One region of the Paenibacillus gansuensis genome, then DNA from elsewhere that is predicted to be linked to it. Evidence: predicted binding sites of a transcription regulator. Region 1 holds the regulator's gene; the other holds the start of a gene.

Region 1 (15,863 bases):
GACAGTTCCAGCGATAATAGAACCGATCAAATGAGAGTCGTCCAAAAAGTTCTCGGCGATCTAGGCGCGGCAGGCAAAGAACAGCTAACTTTGTTTAACAAAATTGATTTGTGTACGCCTGAAGAACGTGAAATGCTTACATCCGAAGGCGATTATCTGAAGATCAGCGCCTATACGCCTGAAGACTTGGATAAGCTCAAAGATGCGATCCAGGAGAAAATGACAGGCGATACCCGAACGTTCCGGATTCCGGCTGACCGCGGCGATTTGGCGGCGCATGTTTACCGGATCGGCGAGGTGCTGGAGCAGACGTTTGACGAGGAGGATATGCTGTTTGAAGTTCGTGTCAATAAAATAGATTACGAGAAATCCGGGTATATTCTTGAGCCTTTTTTGGAAACTAACACTTTTGCAAACACAGCGGGGGAATAAAGCAAATGAGTTTTTCGCAGGAACTGCACGATAAGATAAGTCAGACGGAAGAGCGGATCGGCTTCCGGCTTACGGAAGTCGACCGTATTGTAGATGAGAATCAATGGAAGGTCATTCAAGCTTTTCAGAAGCATAAAGTCAGCGACTATCATTTTGCCGGATCAACCGGATATGGATACAATGACCGCGGACGGGAAGTGCTGGATCTCGTATACGCTGAAGTGTTCGGTGCGGAAGCGGGGCTGGTCCGTCCTCATTTTGTTTCGGGAACACACACGATCAGTACGGCATTGTTCGGTGTGCTTCGTCCGGGGGACGAGCTGCTTTATATCACGGGAAAGCCTTATGATACGCTGCATAAAGTAATCGGCAAACCTGGAGACGGCAAAGGATCGCTTCAGGATTTCGGCATAAAGTACAAAGAAGTGCCTTTGCTGGAAGAAGGCGGTATTGATTGGGCGTCTGTGGAGAAAGCGATTACTGTACAGACCAAAGTTATTGGAATCCAGCGCTCGCGCGGCTATGACTGGCGGGCGTCTTTCACCGTAGCTGAAATCCGGGAAATGGCGGATAAGGTGAAGATGTTAAAGAATGACCTGATTGTTTTTGTAGATAACTGTTATGGTGAGTTTACAGAAACATGGGAACCTACGGAAGCTGGCGTGGATTTGATGGCGGGTTCCCTGATTAAAAACCCCGGGGGCGGAATCGCTCCTTCCGGGGGCTATATTGTCGGGAAGCAAAAATACGTTGAGCAGGCATCCTACCGCCTTACTGCTCCAGGAATCGGCGGTGAAGTTGGTGCCATGCTGGGAACTACCAGGGCGATCTATCAAGGTTTATTCCTGGCCCCGTTATTAGTCGGACAAGCTGTGAAGGGGAGTATCCTTGCAGCTGCCGTATTTGAGGAATTGGGCTTTGAAACGAAACCCGGGTGGACCGAACCAAGAACGGATCTCATCCAAGCGATCCGTTTCTCATCTGATGAACACTTGATTGCCTTTGTGCAAGGGATTCAAATGTCTTCGGCTGTAGATTCCCATGTCGTGCCAGAACCTTGGGATATGCCGGGTTATGAGCATCCGGTTATTATGGCTGCAGGCACATTCATACAAGGCGGAAGCCTGGAGTTATCGGCCGATGCGCCGATCAGGGAACCCTTCATTGCCTATATGCAGGGCGGGCTTACCTACTCCCATGTTAAGCTGGGGATTTTGACTGCGCTCAGAAATATGAAGGACAGAGGGTTGCTGTAAGGTTTTCTACATGGTTTATGGACGTTTAAGGATTGCTGATGAAGCATGTTAAGGCAATGTATAGGTATTATTACATTAAACCTTACACGACTTGACACCTTCTTGTGATGGCGGTTACAATGGAAGTATCTTATTCCATTGGAAGGTTGATGATTTATGACTGACGATATTCGTAGGAATATGGCCTTGTTCCCAATCGGGATCGTCATGAAGCTCACGGATTTGACCGCAAGGCAGATCCGCTACTACGAGCAGCATGAACTGATTGTGCCAGCACGTACTGCCGGGAATCAGCGTCTTTTCTCGTTCAATGACGTGGAACGGCTCTTGGAGATTAAAGCCCTGATTGAGAAGGGCGTCAACATCGCTGGCATTAAACAGGTAATGCTGCCGGTTTCCAGGGAATCGGAAGATGCTACAGTGTTGAACGAACAGACCGAAGTGAAGCGTAAAGAGCTTTCAGAATCGCAGCTTCACCGTATGTTGAAACAAGACTTGCTGCAAGGCAACCGAAGAGGCAAAGTTTCTCTCATCCAAGGCGAACTATCCAGATTTTTTCAGCGTTAATCCATACTATTGTAGAGGAGAGATTTTCGAATGGGTTTCACTAAAGAGGATATTCTTCGCATTGCTAAGGAACAGAACGTGCGTTTCATCCGTCTCCAATTTACGGACTTGCTGGGTACGATCAAGAACGTAGAGATTCCTGTAAGCCAACTGGAGAAAGCGCTTGATAATAAGATGATGTTTGACGGTTCTTCTATTGAAGGTTATGTGCGTATCGAGGAATCGGATATGTATCTTTACCCTGATCTGGATACATGGGTAATTTTCCCATGGGTAACCCAGAATCGTGTAGCCCGTCTGATTTGTGATATTTATATGCCTGACGGCACACCTTTTGCCGGGGATCCGCGCGGTATTTTGAAGCGCTCCTTGAAAGAAGCTGAAGAAATGGGATATACCGCTATGAACGTAGGTCCTGAACCGGAGTTCTTCCTGTTCAAGACGGACGAGAAGGGGAATCCGACGATGGAATTGAACGACCAAGGCGGTTATTTTGACTTAGCCCCTACGGATCTTGGCGAGAACTGCCGCCGTGAGATCGTTCTTGTTCTTGAGGAGATGGGCTTCGAGATCGAAGCATCCCATCATGAAGTAGCTCCCGGACAACATGAAATCGACTTTAAATATGCGGATGCGATACGCGCAGCCGACCAGATCCAAACTTTTAAACTGGTTGTAAAGACGATTGCCAGACAGCATGGGCTTCACGCCACCTTTATGCCGAAGCCGTTATTCGGTATGAACGGTTCCGGAATGCACTGTCACCAGTCCCTATTCCGCGGCAAGGAGAACGCTTTCTATGACGAGAGCGATAAACTTGGCCTAAGCGTGGAAGCACGCCAGTATATGGCTGGGGTATTGAAGCATGCACGTGCTTTTGCAGCGATCACCAACCCGACTGTTAACTCTTACAAGCGTCTCGTGCCAGGTTACGAGGCACCATGTTACGTAGCTTGGTCTGCGTCCAACCGCAGCCCGATGATCCGGATTCCGGCATCCCGGGGCTTAAGCACGAGGATTGAAGTCCGCAATCCTGACCCTACTGCCAATCCTTACCTTGCTCTTGCCGTAATGTTGAAATCAGGCCTGGACGGCATCAAAAATAAGCTTGCTCTGCCTGCCCCTACGGACCGTAACATTTATGTTATGACGGAAGAAGAGCGTATTGAAGACGGTATTCCGACACTGCCTTATTCCCTTAAGGAAGCTTTGGGCGAGCTGCTTCGGGACGATGTCATTTGCGATGCGCTTGGGGAACATGCTCTAGCACACTTTTATGAACTGAAAGAAATCGAATGGGATATGTACCGTACGCAAATCCACCAGTGGGAACGCGATCAATATATTACATTGTTCTAATTCATACAGTAATGAAAGAAGCTCCCGGATCATTGGATCCGGGAGCTTCTTAAATTTTCAATTAAAAGTAACTTTAGTGGATATCTCTGAATAGGCCAATGACTCTGCCAAGGATCGTGACGTGATTGAGAAGGATAGGGGATAAGGCCGAATTCTCAGGCTGTAAGCGAATATGATCCCGTTCCTTATAAAAGCGTTTCACAGTAGCCTCGTCATCTTCGGTCATCGCTACGACGATGTCTCCGTTGTTCGCAGTCTGCTGCTGGCGTACGATGACATAGTCTCCGTCGTGAATGCCTGCTTCAATCATACTGTCTCCGATGACATTCAGCATAAATACGGTCTGATCGCCTACGAAATGGCTTGGCAGCGGAAAATAGTCTTCAATATTCTCTGTGGCCGTAATAGGAACTCCGGCGGTTACCTTACCTACCAAAGGAACTCTGGCCACGGAAAGAGGGAACACGTTCGAAGATTCGTCGCCGGTGCCGCCGAGGATTTCAATGGCTCTCGGTTTCGTCGGGTCGCGGCGGATCATGCCTTTCTTCTCGAGCCTGTCCAGATGGCCATGGACCGTAGAACTCGAAGCCAGTCCAACCGCTTCGCCGATCTCTCTAACGGAAGGAGGGTATCCCTTGTCCCTCACTTCATTCTTTATGAAATCTAAGATCGCCATCTGGCGATTCGAAATCTTCGACACATCGATCACTCCAATTCGGAAATTCGGTTAGGGAAATTATAGCACAGAACCGGAGTTCGTACAAACATAAGTTCGAGTTTCCTGAAATAATATGGGAACAAATGTTTTCTTTAGGCCTTGACTCAAACATGTGTTCGTGTTATCTTGAATATAACAAGTGCGAACAAATGTTTGGAGGAGATCCATTATGCAAGCCTACTATACATACACAAACACAACTTCTGCCTCATCCGCGAACGCCCGCAAGTCGTTATCAACCCACGGTATCCGTCCCAAGGAAGCTGCATTCCGTATTAACGGGAAGAGATTTATGGTGTTTCTGTTACTGTTCGTATTCTGTTCGTCTTTCGGCATAATTCTTCAGGCGAACGGAGAACGTGAAGATATCAGCCCGCAGCAAGTTTCCGTCGTGAATCCGGCTCCGGCAATCATTTATGTCGATACAGGCGAGTCTTTATGGTCCATTGCACAAGATCACGCTTCCGATGGGCAGAGTGTGCGTTCGTATATTGCTTCGATCAAGAAGCTGAATGGGCTGCACAGCAGTCTGCTGCAGGAAGGCCAGGCATTGAAGCTGCCGGCAGCTTCAAAATAAAAATACATGTCATGTACTCCGGTATGCCTTTCTACGGCTGCCGGTTTTTTCTATTTCCGAAAATTCCGGTAACAATGAAGGCTGCTTCTTGACTTTACATATGCTCCATGTCAAAGTAAATATGATATGGACAGGAGGATATGACATGGATGAAATTGTATTGAGAATTAATGAACTTTCCCGAAAACAAAAAAGCGTGGGGCTTACACCTGAAGAGGCTGCAGAGCAGAAAGAGCTTCGCGCTAAATATATTAATGCTTTCAAGCAGTCGCTGCGAAACCAGCTGGATAATATTACGCTGGTAGACGGTGACGACGAGCAAATTAAACACTAAGTGATGGGTGGGTTCAGGCATGTCCCGTAAGTGGGAACGTATGGTTCAGAAGAACACGAAAGTAACGAACAAAGTAAGAGCGAAACAGGGAAAGCTATCGATTTCGAATTCACCTGGATCCGCGTCTGAAGTAAAGAGACACACCGGCCGCAGTTTTCTTCTTCCGATCGGGTGTGCGGTTATCGCGATATTTTTTGCGATCGCATTTGCAGTCCAGCAAGGGGCGATGTACTGGTTCACAGTAATCAGTTACCTGCTTCTGGCAGTCGTTTTCTATTTCCGCAAACCGTATCTTGCCATCGGCAAAGACTATATCTCGACGCGCAAGTTCGGCGGGGACCGGAAAATGTATGCAGCTGGTTTGGAGAAAATCGTGGCACAGCCGGGCTATGTTGTTGTTCATCTGAAACATAGTAAGAGCAACTGGGTGTTTTCCAGAGTGTTTAACCGTTATGATACGGACAAGATGGCGGCGGACTTGCAGACATTTGCGAAACAGCATGCCGTTCCTTTTGAAGAGAAGGCTAACTAATCGGGGAGAGATGAGAAAGCATGGCGATTAAAGCAGTTCTGTTTGATCTGGATGATACATTGCTTTGGGACGACCGCAGTGTGAAGGAAGCCTTCGAGACGGTATGTAAAGAGGCGGAACGCAAGTTTGGCGTTCATGCCGGGGCATTGGAGGAAGCGGTCCGCAAGGAAGCGAGGGAACTTTACGAATCCTACGAGACATTTCCATTCACCAAAATGATCGGAATTAATCCGTTTGAAGCGCTGTGGGGTAATTTTGCGGAAGGGGAACAAGAAGAGTTCCGAAAGCTGAATGTACTTGCTCCAACGTACCGCAGAGAAGCATGGATCCGCGGTTTGAAGCAGCTTGGTGTGGAAGATGCAGAGTCAGGCTCCGAATTAGCCGAGCTGTTCCATCAGACCCGCCGAAAGCTTCCGTATGTATACGAAGAAACTTACCGCGTGTTGGATAACCTGAAAAGAAAGTACAAGCTGCTCCTGCTTACTAACGGTTCGCCGGATCTCCAGAAGGAGAAGCTGGCTATGGTACCGCTGATGGCGCCGTATTTTGATCATATCATGATCTCCGGGGAATTTGGTGAGGGCAAGCCTGCAGAGTCCATTTTCCGGCATGCGGTCAAATTGCTCGGCATCGAACCGGATGAGGGGCTTATGGTAGGGGACAAGCTCACTACGGATATTCTAGGCTCCAACCGGATCGGGATGAAGAATGCTTGGATTAACCGTCATGGAATGAAGCGTACAGATGATATCGTTCCTGCATACGAAATATCTCATCTGGAAGAACTGTATGCAATTATCGACTCTCTTTCTTAAATCAAAGAACCCCTGGGCCGTCAGCCCAAGGGTTCTTTTTCTGATTCAAGATACAAATTACGCCTTCGTAAATTCAGGATCCGCAAAGGAATGCGCAATCCAGCCTTCCGTCTCGATAAACAGGCGTACCGCAACGATCTGGCGGTTCTCCATTAGCGTAAAGAAGTGTGGTTTATGCTCCGGTACGGAAATCACATCACCTGCAGTGAGCTCAACATCAAAGTACCCGACTTCAGGAGTTCCTTTAATGATGAAAATGCCCTTGCCGGCAACGATAGCGCGGACTTCATCCTCAGTATGCGTGTGAACGTCTTCGAATTTCTTAAGCAGTTCGTCCAAATTCGGGGTCGCATCGGACAGTGCAACAATGTCCCAAGTCTTATAACCGCGTCGTTCGGCCAAATCTGTAATTTCAGGTTGGTAGACCGAAAGGATCTCTTGTTTCTCTTCATCGGAAAGAACAAATTTCTCTTGAAGCGAAGCAGGCATCTTGCCAGCGTTCCAATGTTCATATAACACTTCCTGGGACTCCAGGAAGGAACGGACGTTCTCTTCTCCGGTGATGCGCTCATTTGTATTGCGAATGCGAATTTCTGCCATGTGATCTTCCTCCTAATTCCTAGCACTATAGTATGATTTACGAAGATTATAATACAGTTTTCTCATATTGTCGATGTGCAAGCCTAAATCGAGGTTCCAGTTTATTCTTTTCTAATGGTCTCCAATCTGATAGACTATACTTTAACGATTTTTCGGTAGAGGAGAGAACGGCCATGCAGAAACCAGCCCTGAAGGAACAGTTACAGAGAAAAATTATGATCCTCGACGGTGCGATGGGCACTATGATTCAGCAAGCGGATTTAAATGCGGACGACTTCGGCGGTGAAGACCTGGAGGGCTGTAATGAAATGCTGGTGCTGACGAGGCCCGATGTCATTTCCTCCATTCATGAGGCTTATCTTGAAGCCGGTGCGGATATCCTTGAAACGAATACGTTCGGATCCACAAGTGTTGTCCTTGCAGAATATGAGCTTCAGGACCGCGCAGTCGAGCTCAACCTGGAGGCCGCTCGTCTGGCTGTGGACGCGGCAAGGAAATTCTCCACCCCGGAATGGCCCCGATACGTGGCGGGTGCTATGGGACCAACGACAAAGACGCTATCTGTTACCGGGGGCGTGACGTTCGACGAACTCGTAGAAAGCTATTATGAGCAGGCGAAGGCACTTATTGAAGGCGGTGTAGATGCGCTGCTGCTCGAGACTTCCCAGGATACGCTGAACGTGAAAGCAGGAACAATCGGGATCCGTAAAGCTTTTGAAGCTACCGGGATCGAGCTGCCGCTGATGATATCAGGTACGATCGAACCGATGGGCACAACGCTTGCAGGCCAGAATATCGAATCATTCTATATTTCGCTGGAGCATTTGAAGCCGGTATCGGTTGGCTTGAACTGTGCGACAGGCCCTGAATTTATGCGGGATCATATCCGGACCTTGTCAGACATTGCGTCGAGTGCGGTAAGCTGTTATCCGAATGCCGGGCTTCCTGACGAGAACGGGCAGTACCATGAGTCCCCGGAATCACTTGCCAAAAAAATGGCGGGTTTTGCGGAACAGGGCTGGTTGAATATTGCAGGCGGATGCTGCGGTACTACGCCGGATCATATCCGGGCTATGGCTGTGACGTTGAGCCGGTTTGAGCCTAGGTCCCAAAGCGGGGCTCATCCTCCTGCTGTATCCGGAATCGAGACGGTGTACATTGAATCGGAAAACCGTCCATATATGGTGGGAGAGCGAACGAACGTCCTGGGATCCCGGAAGTTTAAGCGTTTGATTGCCGAAGGTAAGTACGAGGAGGCGTCCGAGATCGCAAGAGCGCAAGTAAAGAGCGGCGCTCATGTCATCGACGTTTGCCTTCAGGATCCGGACCGCGACGAAGCGGCCGATATGCAGAATTTTCTTGAACTTGTCGTGAAAAAGGTGAAAGTTCCCCTTGTCATTGATACAACCGATTCGAATGTAATGGAGCTGGCATTGAAGTATTCCCAAGGGAAGGCGATTATTAACTCCATTAATCTTGAGGACGGCGAGGAGAAATTTGAACATGTGGTCCCGTTGATTCACCGATACGGGGCGGCTGCCGTTGTCGGTACGATTGACGAACGGGGGCAGGCAATTACCCGCGAAGACAAGCTGGAAGTAGCCAAGCGCTCGCATGATCTGCTAGTCCATAAATACGGTATGAATCCGTCCGATCTTATTTTTGACGCGCTGGTGTTTCCTGTAGGAACAGGAGATGAGCAGTACATCGGATCCGCTAAGGAAACGATTGAAGGGATCCGCTTAATCAAGGAAGCTTTACCTGAATGCCAAACCATACTCGGCGTAAGCAATGTATCCTTCGGACTTCCGGAGGCCGGGCGCGAGGTGTTAAATTCCGTCTTTTTGTATCACTGCACCAAAGCCGGCTTGGATTACGCGATCGTAAATACGGAAAAGCTGGAAAGGTATGCGTCTATTCCCGAAGAAGAACGTATTCTTGCCGAGAAGCTGATTTTCGAAACGAACGATGATACGCTTGCCGCGTTTGTTGCAGCGTTCCGGAACAAGAAAGTCGAGAAGAAGGAGAAAATCTCGAATTTGTCCTTGGAGGAACGGCTGGCTTCGTACGTTGTTGAAGGAACAAAAGAAGGTCTGGTTCCGGATCTGGACGAAGCGTTAAAGAAATATACCGCCCTTGATGTGATCAACGGTCCGCTGATGAAAGGCATGAGTGAGGTCGGGCGTTTATTCAATAACAATGAGTTGATCGTTGCCGAAGTGCTGCAAAGCGCGGAAGTGATGAAAGCCTCGGTATCTCATCTGGAACAGTTTATGGAAAAGAACGAGACTTCCGTGAAAGGCAAAATTCTTCTCGCTACGGTGAAAGGCGACGTCCATGACATTGGAAAGAACCTGGTCGAAATTATTTTGTCGAACAATGGTTACCAGATCGTGAATTTGGGTATTAAAGTACCGCCGGAACAGTTGATTGAAGCTTACCGCAGAGAAAAACCGGATGCGATCGGTTTATCAGGGCTGTTGGTGAAGTCGGCGCAGCAGATGGTCATAACCGCCCAGGACTTGAAGACGGCAGGTATTGATGTCCCGATTCTCGTAGGCGGAGCTGCGTTAACAAGGAAATTTACGAAAACAAGAATCTCGCCGGAATACGAGGGTTTAGTGCTTTATGCAAAAGATGCAATGGACGGACTGGACATTGCAAATAAGTTGAGCGACCCGGAACAGCGGGCTGTCTTGGTGGCGGAACTGAGAGAGAGCAAAGAGTCCGATGTGATGGAATCGGGCAAGAAAGAACTGCCCCAGCTCACGAGAGCGGTGCGCTCGAATATCGACCCGGATGCGCCGGTCTTTACACCGCCTGATTTGCAGCGCCATGTACTCAGGGATTACCCGATCAGCCACATTATTCCCTACGTGAATATGCAGATGCTGCTGGGTCATCATTTAGGACTGAAAGGCTCGGTGGAGCAGCTTCTGGCCGAGAAGGATCCGAAAGCGATGCAGTTGAAGGATGTCGTGGACGGACTGCTGCACGAAGCGATTGAACGCGGCATTATCAAGACGCAAGGCATGTACCGGTTCTTCCCGGCCCAATCATCCGGAAACGATGTAATTATTTATGATCCGGAGGACCACAGCAAGGTGCTGAAGACGTTCACGTTCCCACGGCAGCAGGTAGAGCCTTATCTGTGCTTGGCGGATTTCTTGAAATCCGTTGACAGCGGTGTAATGGACTATGTCGGTTTCCTTGTTGTAACAGCAGGGGCTGGCGTACGCGACTTAGCTGAAGAGATGAAACAGCAGGGAGACTACTTGCGCATGCATGCTCTGCAAGCGGTAGCTCTGGAGCTGGCGGAAGGGTTTGCGGAGCGGATCCACCAGATTATGCGGGATGTGTCCGGTTATCCGGATCCCGTCGAGATGACGATGAAACAGCGTCTCGGAGCCCGTTATCAGGGGATCCGGGTATCATTTGGTTACCCGGCCTGCCCGAACCTGGAAGATCAACAGCCGCTGTTCGAACTGATGCATCCGGAGGATATCGGTGTCGAGCTCACGGACGGGTTCATGATGGAGCCCGAATCTTCGGTGTCCGCTATGGTATTCGCACATCCGCAAGCACAGTATTTTAATGTGGACAAAGCCTAACTAATTAATTAGTTAATGGCATAAAGTAATAGAAGGAGCAAGCCTTCATCCCGGGGATGAAGGCTTTGTTCGCAGACATGGAGGTATGCGATATGGAGTTGTTGTTTCTCGGAACAGGGGCCGGCATGCCGACCAAAGAGCGGAATGTGACTTCCATAGCTCTAACAATGTATGAGGAACGCGGATCATTCTGGATGTTCGACTGCGGGGAAGGGACGCAGCATCAAGTGCTGAAATCTCCGCTAAGGCTCAGCAAGCTGGAGAAGCTCTTTGTTACTCATTTGCACGGCGACCATATTTTCGGGCTGCCGGGTCTTCTGTCCAGCAGATCGAATCAGGGGGGAACCGCTTCCCTGACGTTGTACGGACCTCCCGGCATAAAAGAATATATAAGGACTTCCATGCAATTAAGCCAATCAAGAATGAACTATGAACTGAATATTATTGAAATACAGGAAGGTATCGTGTTTGAGGACGAACAAGTCTCAGTGAGCGCACGGATGCTGGATCACAGAATCGACAGCTACGGGTACCGGATAGAAGAAAAACCGAAACTTGGGACGCTGCTCACCGAGAAGCTGAACGGTTTAGGTATCAGGCCAGGTCCCCTGTTCGGGATGCTGAAGCGGGGGATGGATGTGACGCTGGAGGACGGTACGAGAATTATTGCGGCTGATGTGGTTGGACCGCCTGTGCCCGGCAGAACGATCGTTATTTTGGGGGATACCCGGCCGAGCGAAGGTTCCGCGGCCTTAGCCAAACGTGCGGATGTTCTGGTACATGAAGCCACATTTGCACAGGAGCTCTCTGATCTTGCCAAGGAATACTATCACTCCACGACAAAAGAAGCGGCGCAAACGGCCGTTGAAGCGGAAGTGAAGGCATTGATCCTGACACATATTAGCGGGCGGTACGCTCAAGATGGGGCCCAGCTCCTTGAAGAGGAAGCCCGTTCTTTATTTCCGAACGCTTATGTCGCCCATGATTTCTGGTCGTACGAAATTCCGGTAAAAAGCAGAGAGGAGATTTGACGCACGATGCAGCAATTTACGATACGCCCTAAAGCTCCCTTTGATTTTGAACGGATGACGAGAAGGCTCCAGGGCGTTTCTCATGAGATGTTCCGATATGAAGCTGATGCTCTTGTAAGGACTCTGCGTGTCGGCGGAAAAGTGTACCTCATTGCTATCCGGTCAACCGGCAGCGTAGAAGAGCCTGAAGTCCAGGTAACAGTCCGAAATGAGGCAAGCCGGGAAGAAGCCGGACTGATCGAAAGCAGGGTTCGTGACATCCTTACAGCTGATGTTGACCTTCAGGCTTTTTATAACCATGTTTCCCAAGATCCGGTGCTGCTCAAGCTGACAAAAGCGCATTATGGGCTCAGGTTCATATTAGAAGCGGATTTGTTTGAATGTATGGTCAAAACGGTCATCGGTCAACAGGTCAATCTGACCTTTGCCTCTACGTTGAACAGGAGGTTGATTGAAGCAGCCTCTAAACCGCTGGAGCATGAAGGGGAGTTGTATCCCGTATTCCCATCCGCAGAGCAGGTGGCTGCATTAAGTTATGAACAGCTGAGGGAAAACCAGTTCAGCCAGCGTAAAGCGGAATACGTGATTGATTTTGCGCGTGCCGTAGCAAGCGGGAGTTTGGATTTGGAAGAGCTTCGCAGCCTGGAAAGCGATCAGATTATGGAACGGTTCATCAAGCTGCGGGGGATCGGGCGGTGGACGGTCGAGTGCTTCCTCTTGTTCGGCTTGGGCCGCCCCAATCTTCTCCCAGCGGCCGATATCGGACTTCGGAATGCGGTACGTAAAGGTTATGGGCTGGAAGAACAGCCGGGAGAAGGATACGTTAGGGAACTCGGACGAGCGTGGGCACCTTGGGAGAGCTACGTTACCTTTTATCTATGGGAAAGCCTGAATCAAAAGGAACCGTTGCCGTCGCCGTTAACAAATCCTTTATAACTGAAAATTATGCTAGATACATCTCCATGAGTTTGGCTGGATAAAACGCAGCTGGGACGCCTTATGTATCAACGAAAGCTGAGTGGTGACTATATTTTTCTAATTAATGGATATGATATAGTGGTAAGCTACTGCATCTAAGGAGGATCCCAATGCTATTATCCGATAATGACCGTTCCGTCATGGAACAAGCGTTGACTGAAGCCATCAACCACAGCGGTTCTTATCAGTCCAAAATCCATTACCGCCAGCTGCTGACCAAACTGCAGAATGTGCCTCACCGCAATGCGGCTGAATCGGCCGAAACCCCTTATCAGGACGGGTTCAGATACGATTACGATGACAGCGCCGGACTGATTTGAGCGAAAACTTTTCCCGGGAAAGCGCAAGATACGACACGAATGGAGCCGAATCCGTCAGGAAGTCGGCTTTTTTACTTGCTTTCGACACAAACCAGGCAGGAAGTCCTGCTCCGCAGGGAGTTATTTTCAGGGGAATCAAGGGTAATGATAGAGGACGTTACGAAAAGGAGCCCTGCTATGCAGATCGATCTTACCGAAAAACAATTGCATACTTCTCTAGGACAGTTCATTTTCCCGTTCTCCATCATCCGAGGTTCACGTAAAGCGCTGGTCAGCCGCTTGCATGAGGACGGTTTCCAGCCGTTTTATTTAAACGATATTAAGCTGGAAGATGCGTTTTACGGAGAAGGCTATAAAGTGTCGCATGAGCGGATGGAAAGGTACTATCTCCCGTTTACAAGCTCGATCCTGTTTCCCCATCAGCCCGATCCCGAGTCGTTTATGCGCTATTCCATCCGGACCGAGCTGGATTGTACGCTGCAAACCGCATTTCACAATATTCCGTTTCGGATCCATTCTTTAGATGCCTTCATCTGTCCGTTTGACATCGGATTTATTACTGTACGTACTGAAATGACAGGGGAAGAGCTGGACTTTACGACAGCGTTGGAGTTCGCGAACAGGTTCCGCGTGCTGCAGGATAAAACTTCACAGGATATCAAAACTGCCATTTTGCATGAGGGGAACGCATATCAAGAGGTGGAAGAGTTTATTTTTCATCGGCTAGCAGCGGGCATTCTTCCTTTTTTGGATAAAGACGGAATGGAGGGGGCTTATTTTGAAACGCTTCCCTATTTCATGGATGAACGGATGTTTGTATCCTGCTTTTTCGGGTTCAGCGAAAGCACGGGTTTCAGCCAGTCGGACTTATACCGGGCATCCCGGTTGAATGGAGTGGGGGATGACGGAAAACCGTTTATCAGTGCCAGCAATCCCCGGTACATTGACGAATATGTTCGAAAGCACGGTTACGACAGATGGGATCCGGACACGTATTATATGATGAATGAACATACCTTTTCCTGTTTGACCAATCAGACCGGGGAGGAAGCGCGCTTTCTGGCAAACCAGATGTACGGGGAGTATTATTACAGCCTGTTGTTGAATATGTTCCATAAAATTGTGCTGCTCAAACTTTCGAATCGCTATTCCCAAGTACGGATGGCTAAAGATCAGCATGCGATTGAGGAATTGATCCGTAATATTACGAAATTTTCTTCCAAGTATTTCTTTCTGGAGCTAGTGTCGCAGTCGCAGGGCCGGGAAATCTTCATCAAAATGCGCTCTCTGTTCGCCAATCAGGAATTGTACGAGGATGTCAAAGAAACGTTGACCGATCTATTCAAATATCAGGAAACTTTTGCTTCCCGCAACAGGAATTACCTGCTGACCATATTGACAGTGTATACTGTAATTTCCGGTATTTACGGCATGAATCAAGTCATCGAGGACTTAAAAGCTCCTGTTCAGTGGAATAAAATGGCGGAGTACTCTGTATTTGAATATATAGCCTTGTTCCTTGCTTTTTCGGGGATCGTAGTCGGTTTCGTACTGGGTATTACAGTATTGGTCGGGTGGGTCAGGGAGCAAGTCCGAAATCGAAAAGAATAAGCCGTGGCTAGACCGTTTTCCTTCCGGAAAGCGGTTTTTTTAAATATCAAAAAGTATAAGTTTAATCTTCTACATAGTTCTGGTATTTCTCCAGAACGAAACGATCATTTTGCCTAAAGGACGACGTAAGCCGTTTCACCTTGTTGAATCAAATAAGTTTATTGTCACCCGAACACGCATTCTGTACAATAAGGAAGAGGACGGAGAAGCAGGAGGTTCCGAAATGAATCGATTAACAGGCAAAGTCGCTTCGATGGAAGAATGGATCGAAGTGATCCGGCAGACGCCGGACATTATGAATCAAGTAACGCATTGGCACACGATTCCTCCCCGGGACGCCAGCTATGCGCCTTTTCCGGGGGATCTTCACCCTGATTTGGCGGCGGCCCTGACGGAAAGAGGCATCGGTCAATTATATACGCATCAAGCCGCATCCTACAGAGAAGTCAGGGATGGCAGGCATGTGGTGACGGTCACACCGACCGCATCGGGCAAGACGCTTTGCTATAACCTTCCTGTAGTGCAGAAGATTATGGAGGATGAGAGTGCCAGGGCCTTGTATCTGTTTCCGACAAAGGCGCTGTCCCAGGATCAGGTAGCGGAGCTGCAGGAACTGGCCGACACGATGGAAGCGGATATCAAGACACATACATATGACGGGGATACTCCTCCTACGGTACGCCAGGCAATCCGCAATGCGGGCCATATCGTAGTGACGAATCCGGATATGCTGCATTCCGCCATACTCCCGCACCACACGAAGTGGGTGAAATTATTTGAGAACATTAAATATATCGTCATCGATGAGGTCCACTCCTACCGCGGGGTTTTTGGAAGCCACGTGGCCAATGTGATCCGACGGCTGAAACGAATCTGTAAATTCTACGGCTCGTCGCCGCGGTTTATTTGCGCTTCGGCGACGATTGAGAACCCTCAGGAGCATGCCGAGCGGCTGATCGGGGAGAAGGTGTCGCTCGTAAATACAAACGGCGCCCCGGCCGGAGAGAAGCATTTTGTGTTCTACAATCCGCCGGTAGTAAACCAGCAGCTGGGTATACGAAGGAGCAGCGTACTGGAGACGCGCAAATTGGCCGGGTCCCTGCTCAAACAGGGCATTCAGAC
Region 2 (15,863 bases), on a different contig from region 1:
TAAATTTCTTCGTCGCGCACCTGGAGGTTCTCATGCGTAGCCAGATTAAACAAAGCAGCTGCACCCTCAATGGAAACGACGGCCCGGCGGATTCTGACTTTGACTTTCCGGTTGCGCAGCTGCGGCGTAGTCAGAAACGTCACTTCATGTTCTCCGACCAGACGCGCCTCGAACGATTCGTGGTACTTTGCATAGGTCCGCACTGGAAGGCCCGTTCCTACAACAAACTCTACTTCATCCGCCTGAGCAAAGCCGCCTGCAGCTCCCTCGCTGCCTGAGATTCCGGCCAAAGCAAGGCCTGTTAGCGCGACGATCAGCGATTGGTCCGACAGCGCCTTGTTGTCTGTCTCTTCCAATTCGTAGCTGTCATCCAGCTCCGTTGCCAGCTGACCGACGAACCATCGGCGGTTATTCTGTTTCAGTGCCGGGCTGTACACGATGACATCGAGTGCTTTCAGCGCCGAATCCTCTTCCTGAAAGATAGGCCTGTCATAGCCTGGTGTTATAATGTTAGGCACGATCAGCGGCTTATAGCTTCCGTCCGTGATGACTTTAATGCTGTCGTTGCCGATGTCGATTCCTGCTAGCTTTGCCACTTGCGGTTCCTCCCCTAAATCCCTTAATCTACTTTCTTTTATTTCGATCTATAGGCATAGATTCCTCTGCTACTTTTTACCTATTTTTAGCGAAATGGAGGACTATGTGAAGGTTTTTATCCTTTTTTGTAGAATTACAAGCGGTACTATTGTTCCATATATTTCTACGTAAAGCAGCATGTAAGGAGAAGTCAGAATGAGCATCAAGTGGTTAACGAAACGTTTTACGATTGTCCTGATCCCGGGCGCGGCTGCCTCGGTCCGCAGATTTCATCTGCCTTACGCCGTAGCTTACGCGATAATCGGGGTCCTTCTTGCAGGGGGAACATTGGCAGCTTTCTTCTACGCCAGGCATGCGGAATCCGCGTTGGTTAACATGGGGCTGAAACAGCAATTGGACGGTCTTGCCGCTTCTTACGAGCAGCAGTTGACGGACAAGAACAGGCTGTTGACAGATAAGAACCGGCAGCTGGAAGAAATGCAGAATAAAGTGATCGCATTATCCCGGCAAGCGGGTGAAGTGAAACAGCAAGTGGAGGAAATGAAGAAGCTGGAGAGCGACCTGCGCTCCTATTCCTCAGATACGAAAACCAAGGAACCTGCACATACAGTGAGCAAAGAAAGCCCGTTGTTTCGACAAAAAGAAGGCATAGGCGGCACTGAAATCCCTGCGACTGAATTGGGGATAGAACAGCTTTCCAAGCAGGCGGGCCTTTCCTTCGAGAATTCATCTAAGCAGCTTGCCGCATTGCAAGGCAGCTTTACTCTTGTGAAGCAGGAAGTGCTTAGAAAAGCAAGAGAATTAAGACATACGCCGAATCTATGGCCGTCCGACACCCATCGGATCACGTCCGCATTCGGATACCGTGAAGATCCGTTCACTTCGCGTCCCACGTTTCATGGGGGTATCGATTTTGGCGGTCCTGTCGGATCGCCGGTCTACAGCACGGCGGACGGGGTTGTAGTCGAAGCCGGTGAAGACAAGGCAAGAGGGCTGAATATTGTAGTCGAACATAAACAAGGACTAAGGACTTGGTACATGCATCTCAGCAAACTCCAGGTCGAGCAGGGGGATACCGTTCAAAAGGGACAAACCATCGGCCTGCTGGGCAACACAGGAAGAAGTACGGGCCCTCATTTGCATTATGAAATCTTGGTAAACGGGGAGAAAGTAGATCCAGAGCTTTATTTAAACGAAAGCAAGGGGGATAAATAGCAGCATGTTCAGCAAAAAGAAAGCGAAGCTTAATCCAAATGCCACGGATACCCTGGTGGGGGAAGGCACTATATTTGACGGCAAAATCGTATCGGAAGCCGGTGTCCGCATCGAAGGCCAAGTCACAGGGGGGATTGACTGCCAGGGTGATGTAGCTGTCGGTGAAAACGGAGTCGTCAAATCCAGCATTTCTGCCAGGGAAGTGACAATAGCGGGAGCTGTGCACGGCAATGTCACCGCGAAAGGAAAACTAACAATTCTAGCTTCCGGCAAGCTGTTCGGAAATACGAACGCCGCTTCGTTCATCATTGAAGAAGGCGGTATATTTCAAGGAGTCAGTAAGATGGCCGCCGCCTCCGTGAGAGAAGAGGAAGCACGGGCAGCCGGACGGCAAGCAGAGTCCCAACCGGCTTCGATCGTGCCGCCGGGAGAGCGGACGGTTGTATTCTGATAGAAATATACTTAAAGGCAAGGTTTATTCAGGATTGCGACAGCCGATTCCGCTTGTTCCGCCGATTCATCCGTCCTGGCCGGGGGTAATGATGATTACCATCGATCGGAGGAGGAACCATTATGTACGGGACTACTGTCGTCAGCGGAAAAGTGATCGAATATCGTAAAAACCGTGTGGTGATTAAGGAAGGCGATGCGGTTAGCACTTACAATCTAAGCTATTACCGCTTGCTGCAGGAAGAACAGCTGTCGTCGCCGTTGTCGGCCGATTTGTTCGAGGAGCTTCTTCCGGATCCGGAAGTTCTCCCGGAGGCCGGTGTCCAACCCGAGGCGGAGATCCTCGTTCAAGCTCCGCAGCGCAAACGTCCTTTCTTGGGTCAGCTGTTAAGCTTCTCCAAATAAGCAACACATTTCAATGAGGCCGGAACATCCCTATTGCTGCTGTGAAGTCTTGAGCGATCAAGGCTTTTTTGCCGTTACGGCGGAGTCAGAACGAGAAGGACAGCTGGACCGGAGTTTCCCGGCTATCGCTATGATCCTGGAGGCTTGGATTGCCCTCATCCCTTACCTGTACCCGACCGGAGAAAGGTTCCTTCGCCCCGACGCCGTACCGTTCCAGCAGCCCGTGAATTTTCTTCCTCACGGGGATACGGTACCGGTCCGGCGCGTAATGGGACGACGCATAGTAGTCCGCATACACCGGAACCAGGTCCGGGTAATGCGCTCTCAGCGTCTCAAAAAACCAATACTTTACTTCCTGCGTGCTCAGCCGCAGGAAGGAGGACATGACGAAGTCCGCTTTGTGCTCCTTCGCGGCTCTTGCAAAGCGCTCCAGCTCCTCGTCGCTGTCGCTGATATGCGGCAGTACGGGCGCCATAAAAATGCCCGCATGAAGGCCTTCTTCCTTCAAAGTCCGCACCGTCTCCAACCGCTTCACAGGAGACGGAGTGGAGGGTTCGAATCTCTTCCAGACATTCGAATCCAAAGAATGGAGGCTGATATTCACCGAGGTAATGTTCATGCTCTTGAGCAAATCCAGATCGTTCAGAATCAAAGGCGACCGCGTGGTGATGGAAGTAGGTACACCATATTCGGCAAGCACCTCCAGACATTGCCTTGTGAGGCGGGATTTCGCTTCGATCTGCTGATAAGGGTCGGTGGCTGTTCCGATGGCCACTTGTCCGAACTTGGCAAGGCCTTGCTTGGAGCGTGCCGCTTTCGCCAGCTGTTCTCGGAGTGCCTGGGCGGCATTCTCCTTGAAATAGATATGATGCTGAAACGTATCGTCCGCCTGTTCACCCAGGAAGGTATGGGTAGCCCGGGCATAACAGAAGCTGCAACCGTGCTGGCATCCCCGGTATGGATTCAAAGACCAGTCAAAAGGCATGGACGGTGCCTTGACCTGATTCAGCATCGTCTTCGAGTGCATGGGTTCATATTGGGTCTTGGCAGCCATCAGCACCGCCTCCTTCGTCGAATAGGAATATATGTTCGTATTTTTAGTTTAACACAGCCATCCTATGTTAGCAATTTCCTATTTTTAGGCGTTTAACCAAAAAGAACCGCATGCCATAGGCCTGCAGTTCTTTTCTTTGCACTATTTAGAATGACTCGTTAATGATGATTTCGGATAAAGGCAGGCGGGATGAAGCATGAGCCTCTTTCGCCGCTTCTCCGATCGCGATCATCATAATCGGTACGTAACGTTCAGGGACATTCAGTTCCTTAACTACCGCGGCATGGTCGAAACCGCCCATGGCAACGGAGTCATAGCCTTTGGCTTTGGCAGCCAGCATCAGCTGCATTGCAGCCAGTGGCGCATTCTTCAACGCTTGATCATGACCTACGCCAGGGTTCGCATAGGCTCCGTTGATTTGGTTCAGCATGTTCTCGCGAACCGCTTCAGGAGCGGATGCAAAAGCTGCAGGTGCTGTCAGGTTCGCCTCCACATCGCCGAGAACCAGAACAACAAGCGAAGCGTCGGAAACTTGCTGTTGTCCGTAAGCCAGAGGACGCAGGCGGTCTTTACGGGCTTGATCCTTCACAACAACAAAACGCCAGTGCTGCAGGTTCCATGCGGACGGAGCGCTGTGTGCCAATGTGAAAATTTCCTTTTCCACATTCGCGGGAATTTCTACTCCAGGTTTAAAATTGCGGACGGAATGACGGTTCAGCATTACTTCTTCAGCAGTGACATTAGTTACAGATTGAGTCATGGTTAATATCTCCTTCTCTCCGGTTGGTTGTTTACTATTGTATATTTTATTACTAAAAGTAAGTTAATGCAATGCAAATATCAAACTTTACAAAATGTCAGCATTCTACCAGATTAGGCTTGGTATTTTGCTCTCTTTTCATGTGCACGGAGGAATGTTGGCGTTTAGGTTTGAATAGAGCGGGGCAGGGTAAATCATACTATGGAAATCAACAACAGTAACGGGAAGGGGATAGGCACATGGGTAAACAAATTCAAGCTTATTTCAGAAATGAAAATGATGCGGTAGACGTAAGAAGCAAGCTGAATAAATATAATGCGACGGCAGTGGAAACTTCCGAACTGCCTGAAGCAATCAACGGGGATGACAGCCGCTTCCTGTTTCCGGTTGTCGCTGCGGCCGCTCCCGGCCATACGACCGGTATAGGTAATCTGGTGGCTCCGGCAGGCGTGCCCGGTGTAGCGGCAGGCACGGTCGGCACGCTTGGCATTCTGGATGTGTCAGGCCAGAATACGTTCGGGATTGATGATAATGCTCACAAGCTGACTCACACGATCACGGCAGAGGTAGCAGAAGAAGACTACGAGGACGTCGTAAACACGATCCGCCAAAATCACGGGTATGTAGAGAATTTCGAGAAGTAGATTGCAACTTGTATCAGCAAAACAAAAAAGCAGCTTGCCTGGCCCCGCCGGTTCACCGCCTCGGGGCAGCCGGGCAGGCTGCTTTTTGCCTTCTTAATTCCACATCATCAGCATCGAAATCAGCGCTATGAGCGCACATCCGATGATCGTCAAGGAGGCGAACACGAACATGATGATGGTGGTGCGGGGGCGGAACTTTTGCTCGCGAATCCCTCTTTGGATAATGTAGTAGTCTTTGGCCGCGAATAAAATGACCAGCACGCCAAGCAGAACTGAAGTGATCCCGGTAAACGCGGCAAGCTTATGGATCACTTCCTGGTTTGCTGATGAGTTGAACACTAGACCTGCCGCTAAAAAGCCAAGACCAATAATCGCAGTACCTGTCCGGACCCAGGCTAGGAACGTGCGCTCATTAGCCAAATGCTGCTGTACGTAAATTTGGTCCTCGGAGTAAACGCCTTGTTCGGAATGCAGTTTCTCAGTCATCCTGCCGCCTCGCCTCGCGCCGGCATCATCCGCGCCTTCTTCCAGCCTCCGAAACGGTAATACAGCACGTTAAGCAAGGCAGCAAGTATAAAACTGGCCGGGAAGCTCCACCAGATCGCGTCGAACCCGTAGAGATGGCTAAGCCAGGTGGCTAAAGGAATCCGCAGCAGCAGCAATGCCGTAAATGTGACTGTCAACGGGACGACTACTGCCCCTGAAGACCTTACCACACCGGCAACCACGTTGAAGATCCCGAAGAAGATAAACGACCATAATGTGACAGCATTGATGTGGACGCCCAGTTCGATTGCGCGTCCGGTGGCAGGGAGGAACAGCGATAATGCTTCACGGTCGAAGATAGTAAGCAGTACTACCATTCCTCCGGTCAGCGCCAAATTAAACAGTACGCCGATCCATGTCAAACGGGAGATGCGGTCCCACAGGCCTGCGCCGATATTTTGCGCGGCAAACGAGGTTACTGCGCCGCCGATGGCCATAGCCGGCATCTGCACGTAGCTGGAAATCTGCATCGCAGCTCCGAAGGCGGCGGCCGCTTCAGCCCCGTACTCGTTAACAAGATGTATTAGCAGCAGGTTGCTTAGCGAAACCACAACCATCTGTAAGCCCATTGGGACCCCTTTCCGCACTAAGGCAGCGATAATGCTCCAATCGATTCTAAGCATATGCAGGTCCGCGGAAGTGATGCGGAGGAAGTATTTTTTAGCATATAAGTACACAAGAAGCAGCGTAAAACTGATAAATTGCGCTATAAAGGTAGCAAGAGCAGACCCGGTGATGCCCAGTTCAGGCAGGGGCCCCGTGCCGAGTATTAACAGCGGATTAAGCAAGATATCGAGCCCGGCAGATAACAACAGGAAATAAAAAGGTGTTTTCGCATCCCCCGAGCCTCGTAGAATGGCCATAACGAGATTATATCCGAATATAAATGGAATCCCGGCAAACATAACCTTTGTATAGGCTACCGCCAACTCTTTCACTTCCTGAGGCGTATTCAACCAATCCAGTAAAACAGAAGTAAACAGCAGTCCGAGGCCCCCTACGATCACTGAAAGAAGGAAAAAGAATACCGTACTGGTACCCACTACACGCTTGGCTTCTTCCGGTTTTTTCGCCCCCAGATGCTGGCCGATCAGAATGACAGCCGCCATGGCAAATCCAAAGATAGCGCTGATTAGAAAAAACATAATGATATTTGCGTTGGAGGTGGCAGCGAGTCCTTTTTCACCTAAGAATTGGCCTACCCAGATCGCATTGATGGACCCGTTGAGCGACTGCAGAATGTTGCCCAGCAGAATTGGCAGAGAAAAAAGAAATAACGATTTGGCAATCGGCCCCTCCGTTAATGCAGCTTTCGGTTTGGACATGACGCACCTCGATTATGTAAAAGTTAAAATATAAAGTTCATAGGATATTATACCATGAAGCACCCGGCTGAAACATGGAAGCCGTCCCGAAGGACGGCTGTAAGTCATTCCTGCACTTGCGTGCGTTTCGGTTTCTTCGCCGCTTCGTTCTCATTAACCTCGTTGCCGAAGCGGGGATTCAGCGTCATGCCCGTATGCTGCTGATCCATCGGAAATCCGACCATTTTCCACTCGGTATCGCCTAATACCGGATCAGCCGGAAAGACATCACCCCGGTCCAGCTGTACTTCTCTGCCCCACTCGGTCTCATAAACACCGCTTACTTCCACGTGCTCCCCCGACATCGGGTCCATGCGTTTGGAATTTGCCATAAGGTTCCCTCCTCCAAAATTCACTATAGTTCTCAGGATAGTCTTCCACGAAGCGCTTGGTATATACTTAAAGGATGTTTGGCTGCCGAACGGCATATTACAGCGTAGAGGAGTAACTAGAACTAATGCAGGCATTATGGGGGACTTCAGTGAATGCTGCGGCTATTATAGCGGGCGCTTTGCTCGGATTGCTGCTGCCGAAACTAAGAGAAGGAATTAAGGATACAGTGATGCAGGGCATCGGGTTAGCTGTAATCGTACTGGGCTTTTCAATGGCTTTGAAATCGGACAACTTTCTGGTAGTGATCGCCTGCCTGGTCTTTGGAGGGATTTTGGGCGAATGGATGAGAATCGATGACGGAATGCAGTGGCTTGGACAGAGGTTGGAAAAACTGTTCGGCAGCAGGGGACAAGGGAAAGTGGCCGCCGGATTCGTAACCGCCACTTTGATCTATTGCATCGGCGCAATGGCGGTGCTGGGGGCGCTGCAGAGCGGGATGGACGGGAAGCATGATATTTTATATACCAAAGCGATGCTGGACGGGTTTTCTGCTATTATTTTCGCTTCCACGCTGGGCGTCGGCGTCATGTTCTCTTCGGTTCCGGTGTTTGTGTACCAGGGGATTATGGCGTTGGCGGCTACCTGGATCGCGGCTTCAGTCGGACATGTGATGCTGGATCAAATGATCGTGCAAATCACGGCCGTCGGCGGTGTCCTGATTATCGGGGTAGGACTCAATGTACTGGAACTAAAAAAGGTGAATGTCGCCAATCTACTGCCGGCTATCGTGCTGGCGGCTTTGTCCGTGCCTTTTCTGCAATTATGGAATTGAGGGATTTAGGAAGATCAGGAAAAAAATGAAACTTTTGTGACTGTTTTGGCGTATACATTGGACGTAAGATCTTACAATGACTAACACATGTTTAGGGAAAGGAGGGCGGCATAAAGATGGAACAAGTGTACTGGAGCTGTCTGCTCGGAGGAGCGCTGTTCGCTGTCGTTACCGTGATTTTCGGAGATCTCATTAGCGGACTGTTTGATGGATTGCTGGACTTTCTATCGGTCGATTTTCTGCAGCCGATGGTGTTAGCCGGCGGAATTACCGCGTTCGGTGGAGCGGGAATTATGCTGGGAGACTACACTGCGCTACCAGCTCTCCCGGTGGCCGGCATGTCGGCATTGATTGCGGTTGGGACCTCGGCCGCGGTGCTCTTCGGCTATGTGAAACCGATGCGCAACTCGGAGACCTCCGTAGGTTATTCGATGAGCGATCTGGTGGGGCGGACGGGACTGGTCACCGTAGCGGTGCCGGTACACGGAGTCGGTGAAGTGATGGTCCAGGTGGGGGCATTTCAAACAAACCACATCGCAGCAAGCGCGGATGGAGAAGCATTGGAAGCGGGCTCGACCGCGATTGTGCTGGAAGTCCGCAAACATCTTCTTTATGTCGCCCGGTTTGATGCAAAATACTTAACCAAAGGAGATGGAGTGTTTGGAATTCGTGTCTAGCGCATTGTTTATCCCCGCTATTGTCATCGGGGTCATCATCGTTCTGGGGTTAGCGTTCTGGGCCCGTTATAAGACGGTTGGGCCGGAAGAAGCAATGATCGTAACCGGTTCGTTCCTCGGTTCGAAGAATGTTTCCTCCGATGCGGATCAAGGAGGCCGCAAAATCAAGATTGTAAGAGGCGGGGGCGCATTCATCTGGCCGATATTCCAGCAGGCCGAATTCCTTTCTTTGCTGTCGCATAAGCTGGATGTTTCCACACCGGAAGTATACACAGAGCAGGGTGTTCCGGTCATTGCGGACGGAGTGGCCATTATCAAAATCGGCGGGGCGGTAGAAGATGTCGCTACTGCGGCGGAACAATACATGGGCAAGCCGATCGAAGGGTTGAAGGCCGAAGCGCAGGAAGTGCTGGAAGGCCATCTCCGTGCGATCCTTGGTTCCATGACCGTAGAAGAGGTGTACCGGAACCGCGATAAATTCGCTCAGGAAGTGCAGGGGAATGCGGCGCTCGATTTGAAGAAAATGGGGCTGCAGATTGTCTCCTTTACCATTAAAGATGTGCGCGATAAGCACGGGTATCTGGAATCGCTCGGAAAGCCGCGGATTGCAGCCGTGAAGCGGGATGCGGAAATCGCGGAAGCGCAGGCAATCCGGGATTCGCGGATTCAGAAGGCGCTGGCGGAAGAGGAAGGGCAGAAAGCGGAGCTGCTGCGCGACACCAACATCGCGGAAGCCGAGAAGGAGAAGGAGCTGAAGGTCGCAGCCTTCAAGCGGGATCAGGATACGGCCCGCGCGGAAGCGGACCAGGCGTATCATATTCAGGAAGCTCGTTCCCAGCAGATTGCGGTGGAAGAGCAGATGAAGATTGAACTGGTCCGGAAGGAAAGAGAGATTGACCTTCAGGCCAAAGAGATTCAAGTCCGCGAGAAGCAGTACGATGCGGAAGTCAAGAAGAAAGCGGACGCCGACCGGTACTCGGTTGTTCAGGCGGCGGAAGCCGATATGGCGCGCCGGATGAGAGAAGCGGACGCGCTGCAGTATAAGATCGAGGCGGAAGCCAAGGCGTCAGCCGAGCAGAAGCGCCTCGAGGGTTTGGCGATCGCGGACGCCGAGCGGGCCAAAGGTACGGCGGATGCGGAAGTCATCCGGCTGCGCGGTCTGGCCGAGGCGGAAGCGAAGGAGAAGCTCGCCGAAGCGTTCCAGAAGTTCGGCGAGGCGGCGGTGTTGGACATCATCGTGAAGATGCTGCCTGAGCTGGCGGGTAAGATTGCCGAGCCGCTGCAGTCCATCGACAAGTTGACCGTAGTAGATACCGGCAATGGTAAAGGGGCTGCACGTGTCAGCAATTACGTGACGGAGCTGATGGCTACCGCACCCGAAATGCTTCGTTCTGTGTCGGGCATCGACCTGGAGCAGCTGGTGCGCAACCTGACGACGAAGTCGCTGCCTGCAGCAGGAAGCAGCGCGCCGCAGCAGGCTGAGCTGCCTGCTGCCGCTCTGGTAGGCGCAGCGAAAGAAACCGAAACCAACTAAGAAGAGACAACGCCCACCCGGGTTTGCGGGTGGGCGTTACTTGTTGCTGGCTGACGGGCTTTAGTTTACCTGCGTGGAGTGTGGAGGAATCCCCCGTTGTTCACCATATCGGTAATGTGCTCCGTAAGTTTAGCCTTAAGTTGATCCGCCTCGGTTTGGGTCAGCTTACCGGACTTCACTTTCTCGTTTACTTTCTCACTCATATCCTTGACTTGTGCGTCGATCAGCTTTTGCGGATCGATGCCTTTTTCTTTGGCCAGCTCCGCTAGCGTCTTGCCCGCCCGCAGCGCCTCATGCACTTCCGATTCCTGCATGCCCAGCACTGTGCCGGCCGCAGTGAAATCGAAGCGCATCATCCGTTTACCCCCGCCGAACATGCCGCCCTTGGCGTCAATGATCCTGTCCAAATTAGCATAGAAGCGCTGCTTCTTCTGGTTCAGCCGCTGATCAAAGGCCCGGGTCATGATGTCTTTCAGCTCCGCCCGCGAAACGCCTTTAGCTTGTGCAATTTCCGCAAGGGATTTGCCGGCCTTAAGCTGCGCCTTCAGGCCCGCCTCGTCGGTCTTTAGAGCCCTCAACAGTTCCTCGTTGAAACCTCTATGCCACCCTTTTCCGTCCCGATGGTGATGCTCTACGCCGTCTGTTGTGGGCTGAGCGGGCGCTGCTGCTGTCCCTGGCGCCGTTTCGCTCGATGCCGGTCCGCTGGCGCTGACGGGCAATGCCAATGCTAGCAGCGCAGCTGCTGCCAGCAGTTTGGCTGCGATCCATTTCGTCTTGTTCTTGTTCATGGACTATTCCTCCTTTGGAATATTTTGTGTTACGCCCACAGTATGTATACGAATCCTTAAACGAAGATTAAGGCAAGCTAAAAATTAGATGAAAAACGATAACCCGACGGCCAAACCGTGATCGAGCTGATTGCCATAAATCCTTTTGAGATTGCTGCCAAAGGCAGAGTCAATCATCTTGCTTTTCAAGTCGAGAATATAGAGCATGGAAAGATTACATCCGTCATTATTTTCATAGATGAGCTTGACCAAGGATAACTGACAACGGATTACGGGTGCTTCCGGCTAACTTCGGGGCATCCGTTTTCTTTTTGCTCAGCATAAGCAAAAGGCCCTCCGGATGGAGAGCCTGTTCCTGTCTCTTTTATCACTGGCATTACACCCAGAAAGTGCGCAGTACAATTACCAAAAGGATGTAAAGCACCAGAATTACACCTGTAGAAGTCCAACCGCCGTATCCTCCGACTGGTCCGCAGTTTGCTGACATTGAAGAGCACCCCCTTCGTTTTGGAAGTTAGTACAGCATATGCGTATAGTACAGCCATGGATTGGACGTTTATCCCTGATCGGAAGCAGCTTGCCAGTTACATTCGGGAAGGATAAAAAGCAAGAAACGCGCGCATACGATTGATTCAGCATTCACGAGATAATAAAAGATCGCATGTAAAGTAAGCGGTTCCCTGGGCCCAAATTAAAGCTTTTCCGTCGAAAAACCACTCTATCGTACCTTTACTTGAAACGTCAGGGACTGTATATTCTAGATGCAAGTTCCTTACGGCTGCAGCCGCAGGAAGTACATCCAGAAGGAGACACAACCGTGCCATTTCTATTTATATTTGTAAGTTTGTTTATCGCGGGTATTTTGCTGCTTAGTCTATTTGGCGTACAGGGCGGGGCCGGCGGTCCATTCTGTAAAAAGCGCAAAAGAAACCTGATCTTGATCTCTTTATCTCAAGCACTGGTTTTCTCCGCAGCTTACAATATGTTTTTCTATATTCACTAAAAACTAAAACAATGAACAGAAAGCCGACCCGTAGAGGTCGGCTTTCTTTAATTTGTTTCCACTTATTGTTACGCTTTCTCTTCAAATCCCATATGAACCATCAACCGGCGGAATGCCGCGCGGCCTGGAGCATCCTGCTTGTATACGCCGGCATCCTTCAGTACATTAAGGAATTTGCGGCCGACTTCGCCGCGAAGCATTTCTTCAGCCTCGGCAGCGGATAAGGACGTGCCGTAAGACGAGACCATGCTGCTGATCCAGTCGCTGTGCTTATTCAGCGGATGGGAAGCGTCTTTGCGGATGTCATCCGACAAAACGGCTTGGCCTGTCAGGAAAGCGCTGATCTGCTGAAGCTCATCCTTCAGACGCCCAGGCAGAACTGCAAGGCCCATTACTTCGATTAAACCGATGTTTTCTTTCTTAATGTGGTGCAGGTCCTGATGCGGATGGAAAATGCCGTCCGGATGCTCTTCGCTCGTCCGGTTGTTGCGCAGTACGAGATCGATTTCGTACTCGCCCTGCGTGTTGCGGCGGGCGATCGGAGTGACCGTGTTATGAGGGATCTTGCCGCCGTCCGTTTCCGTAAAGGCGGCGATATCCAGCATCGGATTGCTGTATCCTTGCCATTGCTCAAACACAAGCGCAGCAAGCTTCAGCAGTTCCTCTTTGTCGCTGCCTGACATCCGTACTACCGACATCGGCCATTTCACAATGGAAGCTTTCACGCCAGGGAAGTCCCGGTGGCTGAAGAACGCTTCCGATTCGGCCCGTTCCATTGCAAACTGATGTCGTCCGCCTTGAAAATGATCATGGTTCAGAATCGAGCCGCCTACGATCGGCAAATCCGCGTTGGAACCGATGAAATAATGCGGGAAGCGGTCAAGGAAGTCCAGCAGGCGCGCAAACGTAGCCGGCGTAAGCTTCATCGGGACATGCTCATTATGAAAAATAATACTATGCTCGTTGTAATACACATACGGCGAGTATTGGAAGTTCCAAGGCTCATCCACGAGCGTCAACGGAATGATCCGGTGGTTCTGGCGTGCCGGGTGGTTCAGGCGGCCGGCATAGCCGACATTGTCCACACACAACAGGCAAGCCGGGTAGTTCGATTGCTGTACCGTTTTCAGCAGAGCAATCTCTTTAGGATCTTTTTCCGGCTTGGACAGGTTGACCGTGATCTCGAGATCCCCGTATTCCGTATTTGTCAGCCAATATTGGTTCTTGCGGATGCGGTCCATCCGGATATAGTTCGAATCGGTGGAAAAGCGGTAGTAGTCGGAAGTAGCCGCTTCAATACCGCTTTCTTCCGCCGTTCTCCAGAATTGGCGGACTACTTCGGATTGGCGGGGCATCAGCAGCCCCATAATCCGCGCGTCAAGCAGGTCGCGGTGTGTCAGCGTATCCGCCTCCAGCATGCCGGATGCCGCTGCATAATCCAGCAGCACCTCCAGCACTTCCACGGCGCTGTCCAGCCGCTCTTCCGGCACTTCTCCGCCGAACGGTTCCGCCAGGCGGAACAGGTCAAGCAGGGCGTTGCGTGCAGGAATCACGTCCAACGGCTCCAGCAGCCCGCGCTGCACGCCGAACTGAAGCAGGCGCTCGATCTGCAGATCCGGCTTCGACCCAGCAGCTGCAGTCGCAGCTGCTGCGGTAGTTTCTTTTTGCAGCATGATGTCTTTCCCTCCTATCTTAACTTGAACACGTCTCTATTTTTCGTTATAGCCCTTCGGATTAGCTTGATGCCAAGCCCACGCGCTGGCGATGATGGATTGAAGGTTGTTGCGTTTCGGATTCCAGCCAAGCTCGGTGCGGATGCGGTCCGACGAAGCGATCAGGGAAGCCGGGTCGCCTGCACGGCGAGGTTCGACAACCATCGGAATCGGGTGGCCGGTCACTTCGCGCGCCACATCGATGACTTCCTTAACAGAGTAGCCGTTGCCATTGCCCAAGTTGTAGATCGAGCTGTCTCCTCCGTCACGAAGCTTCTGTACCGCAAGGATATGGGCATCCGCCAAATCCGTCACATGGATGTAGTCGCGGATACAAGTGCCATCCGGTGTATTATAATCGTCGCCGAAAATGGAAATGTGCTCGCGTTGTCCCAAAGCTACCTGCAGGATAATCGGGATCAAATGCGTTTCCGGCGCGTGATCTTCGCCGATTTTGCCGCTTTCATGCGCACCGGCTGCGTTGAAATAGCGGAGAGATACATATTTCATGTCGTGGGCCGTGTCGAACCACTTCATCATTTTTTCCATTGCCAGCTTGGTTTCGCCGTAAGTGTTGGTCGGAGCCGTACGGTCCGTTTCCTTGATCGGCACGCTTTCAGGCTCGCCGTACGTTGCTGCTGTAGAAGAGAAGACGATGCGCTTCACGTTGTATTCGTTCATTTTCTCGAGCAGGCACAGAGTTCCGTACACATTGTTGTGGTAGTATTTAGCCGGCAGCTTCATACTTTCGCCAACCAGAGAGTTTGCCGCAAAATGGATTACCGCATCGATGTCATTCTCCTTGAACACGGTATCCATAAAGTCCGCATCCCGCAGGTCGCCGACATACAGCTTGCCGCCAAGTACCGCGTCCCGGTGTCCCTGCTGCAAATTATCAACGATCACGACTTCCTCGCCGCGGGAGAGCAGCTCCGCTACAGTATGGGAACCGATATATCCCGCTCCGCCGGTAACTAGAATCGCCATTACGCTTCACGCTCCATTTCTTTTACGCCGTCGCCGATCGTGCATACGTAGAAATCTGCTTTCAGTCCGGTGGCTTCCGCATACTTAGCGCCTACGGTTTCAATAAATTCGTCGACTTTGTCTTCGTGAACGAGAGACACAGTACAACCGCCGAAGCCTGCGCCCGTCATACGGGAACCAAGCACGCCGGGAACGGTTCTGGCTGCAAACACCATGGAATCCAATTCGTGGCCCGTTACTTCGTACAAATCCTTCAGCGAATCATGGGATGCATTCATCAGCTGGCCGAATTGCTCCAGGTCATCCGCCTTCAGAGCGACTACGGCTTTCAGTACGCGGTCGATTTCTTCCACAACATGCTGCGCGCGGTTTCTTACGATTTCATCAGGGATGAGGTGCTTGTGCTCGTTGAACTGCTCCAGGGTCAGCTGGCCGAGCAGCTTGATTTCAGGGAATGCGCCCTGGAGGTACTCGACCGCTTTCTCGCACTGTGCGCGTCTTTCGTTGTATGCGGAATCTACAAGACCTCTGCGTTTGTTGGTGTTGCCGATGACGATTTTGTACTTTTTGCTGTCAAAAGGAATCAGGCTGTACTCCAGCGTATCGCACATCAGCAGAATCGCATGATTCTCGCGTCCGTTAGCAACGGCAAACTGGTCCATAATGCCGCTGTTGACGCCAATAAACTGGTTCTCTGCTTCTTGGGCAACCAGTGAAAGCTGGACAGTATCCAGGGAGCTGCCTTCCATGGCAAGGAATCCGAATCCTGTAACTACTTCAATGGAAGCAGAGGAGGAAAGGCCCGCACCGTTCGGAATTTCCCCATGGAACAGCACGTCGTAGCCGCCGAAGGAGAAGCCGCGCTTTTGCAGGTGCTTGATGACGCCTTTCGGGTAGTTCGCCCAGTCATGTGCTTCCTCGTACACGAGGTTGTCAACGTTCACCACTGTGGTAACCGGGAA

Evidence for each region. The regulator LexA, encoded in region 1, represses DNA repair genes until DNA is damaged. The targets are predictions, from matches to a motif close to CGAACATATGTTCG.
Region 2: a site for LexA is predicted at 3,746-3,759, ahead of ACFSUF_RS15680 (SPL family radical SAM protein). Genes of this name have one in related genera too.

Annotation. Positions count from the first base shown of each region.
Region 1 is NZ_JBHUME010000005.1:585,966-601,828, forward strand. Features, by position in the region: gene hflX (GTPase HflX) at 1-432, shown strand, start outside; gene ACFSUF_RS06815 (methionine gamma-lyase family protein) at 438-1,688, shown strand; gene ACFSUF_RS06820 (MerR family transcriptional regulator) at 1,845-2,255, shown strand; gene glnA (type I glutamate--ammonia ligase) at 2,286-3,614, shown strand; gene lexA (transcriptional repressor LexA) at 3,688-4,314, opposite strand; gene ACFSUF_RS06835 (LysM peptidoglycan-binding domain-containing protein) at 4,502-4,909, shown strand; gene ACFSUF_RS06840 (DUF896 domain-containing protein) at 5,055-5,243, shown strand; gene ACFSUF_RS06845 (hypothetical protein) at 5,263-5,775, shown strand; gene ACFSUF_RS06850 (HAD family hydrolase) at 5,796-6,590, shown strand; gene ACFSUF_RS06855 (1,2-dihydroxy-3-keto-5-methylthiopentene dioxygenase) at 6,648-7,190, opposite strand; gene metH (methionine synthase) at 7,364-10,801, shown strand; gene rnz (ribonuclease Z) at 10,894-11,832, shown strand; gene ACFSUF_RS06870 (DNA-3-methyladenine glycosylase family protein) at 11,839-12,768, shown strand; gene ACFSUF_RS06875 (hypothetical protein) at 12,921-13,130, shown strand; gene ACFSUF_RS06880 (hypothetical protein) at 13,308-14,741, shown strand; gene ACFSUF_RS06885 (DEAD/DEAH box helicase) at 14,965-15,863, shown strand, end outside.
Region 2 is NZ_JBHUME010000009.1:85,347-101,209, reverse strand. Features, by position in the region: gene ACFSUF_RS15700 (ParM/StbA family protein) at 1-596, opposite strand, end outside; gene ACFSUF_RS15695 (M23 family metallopeptidase) at 793-1,812, shown strand; gene ACFSUF_RS15690 (bactofilin family protein) at 1,817-2,263, shown strand; gene ACFSUF_RS15685 (hypothetical protein) at 2,386-2,667, shown strand; gene ACFSUF_RS15680 (SPL family radical SAM protein) at 2,753-3,721, opposite strand; gene ACFSUF_RS15675 (nitroreductase family protein) at 3,867-4,481, opposite strand; gene ACFSUF_RS15670 (hypothetical protein) at 4,721-5,125, shown strand; gene ACFSUF_RS15665 (YidH family protein) at 5,219-5,611, opposite strand; gene ACFSUF_RS15660 (MATE family efflux transporter) at 5,608-6,996, opposite strand; gene ACFSUF_RS15655 (transposase) at 7,101-7,367, opposite strand; gene ACFSUF_RS15650 (DUF554 domain-containing protein) at 7,493-8,200, shown strand; gene ACFSUF_RS15645 (protease) at 8,317-8,877, shown strand; gene ACFSUF_RS15640 (flotillin family protein) at 8,870-10,411, shown strand; gene ACFSUF_RS15635 (hypothetical protein) at 10,477-11,199, opposite strand; gene ACFSUF_RS15630 (hypothetical protein) at 11,317-11,457, shown strand; gene ACFSUF_RS15625 (YjcZ family sporulation protein) at 11,576-11,686, opposite strand; gene ACFSUF_RS15620 (hypothetical protein) at 12,017-12,202, shown strand; gene ACFSUF_RS15615 (UDP-glucose--hexose-1-phosphate uridylyltransferase) at 12,271-13,875, opposite strand; gene galE (UDP-glucose 4-epimerase GalE) at 13,912-14,901, opposite strand; gene ACFSUF_RS15605 (galactokinase) at 14,901-15,863, opposite strand, start outside.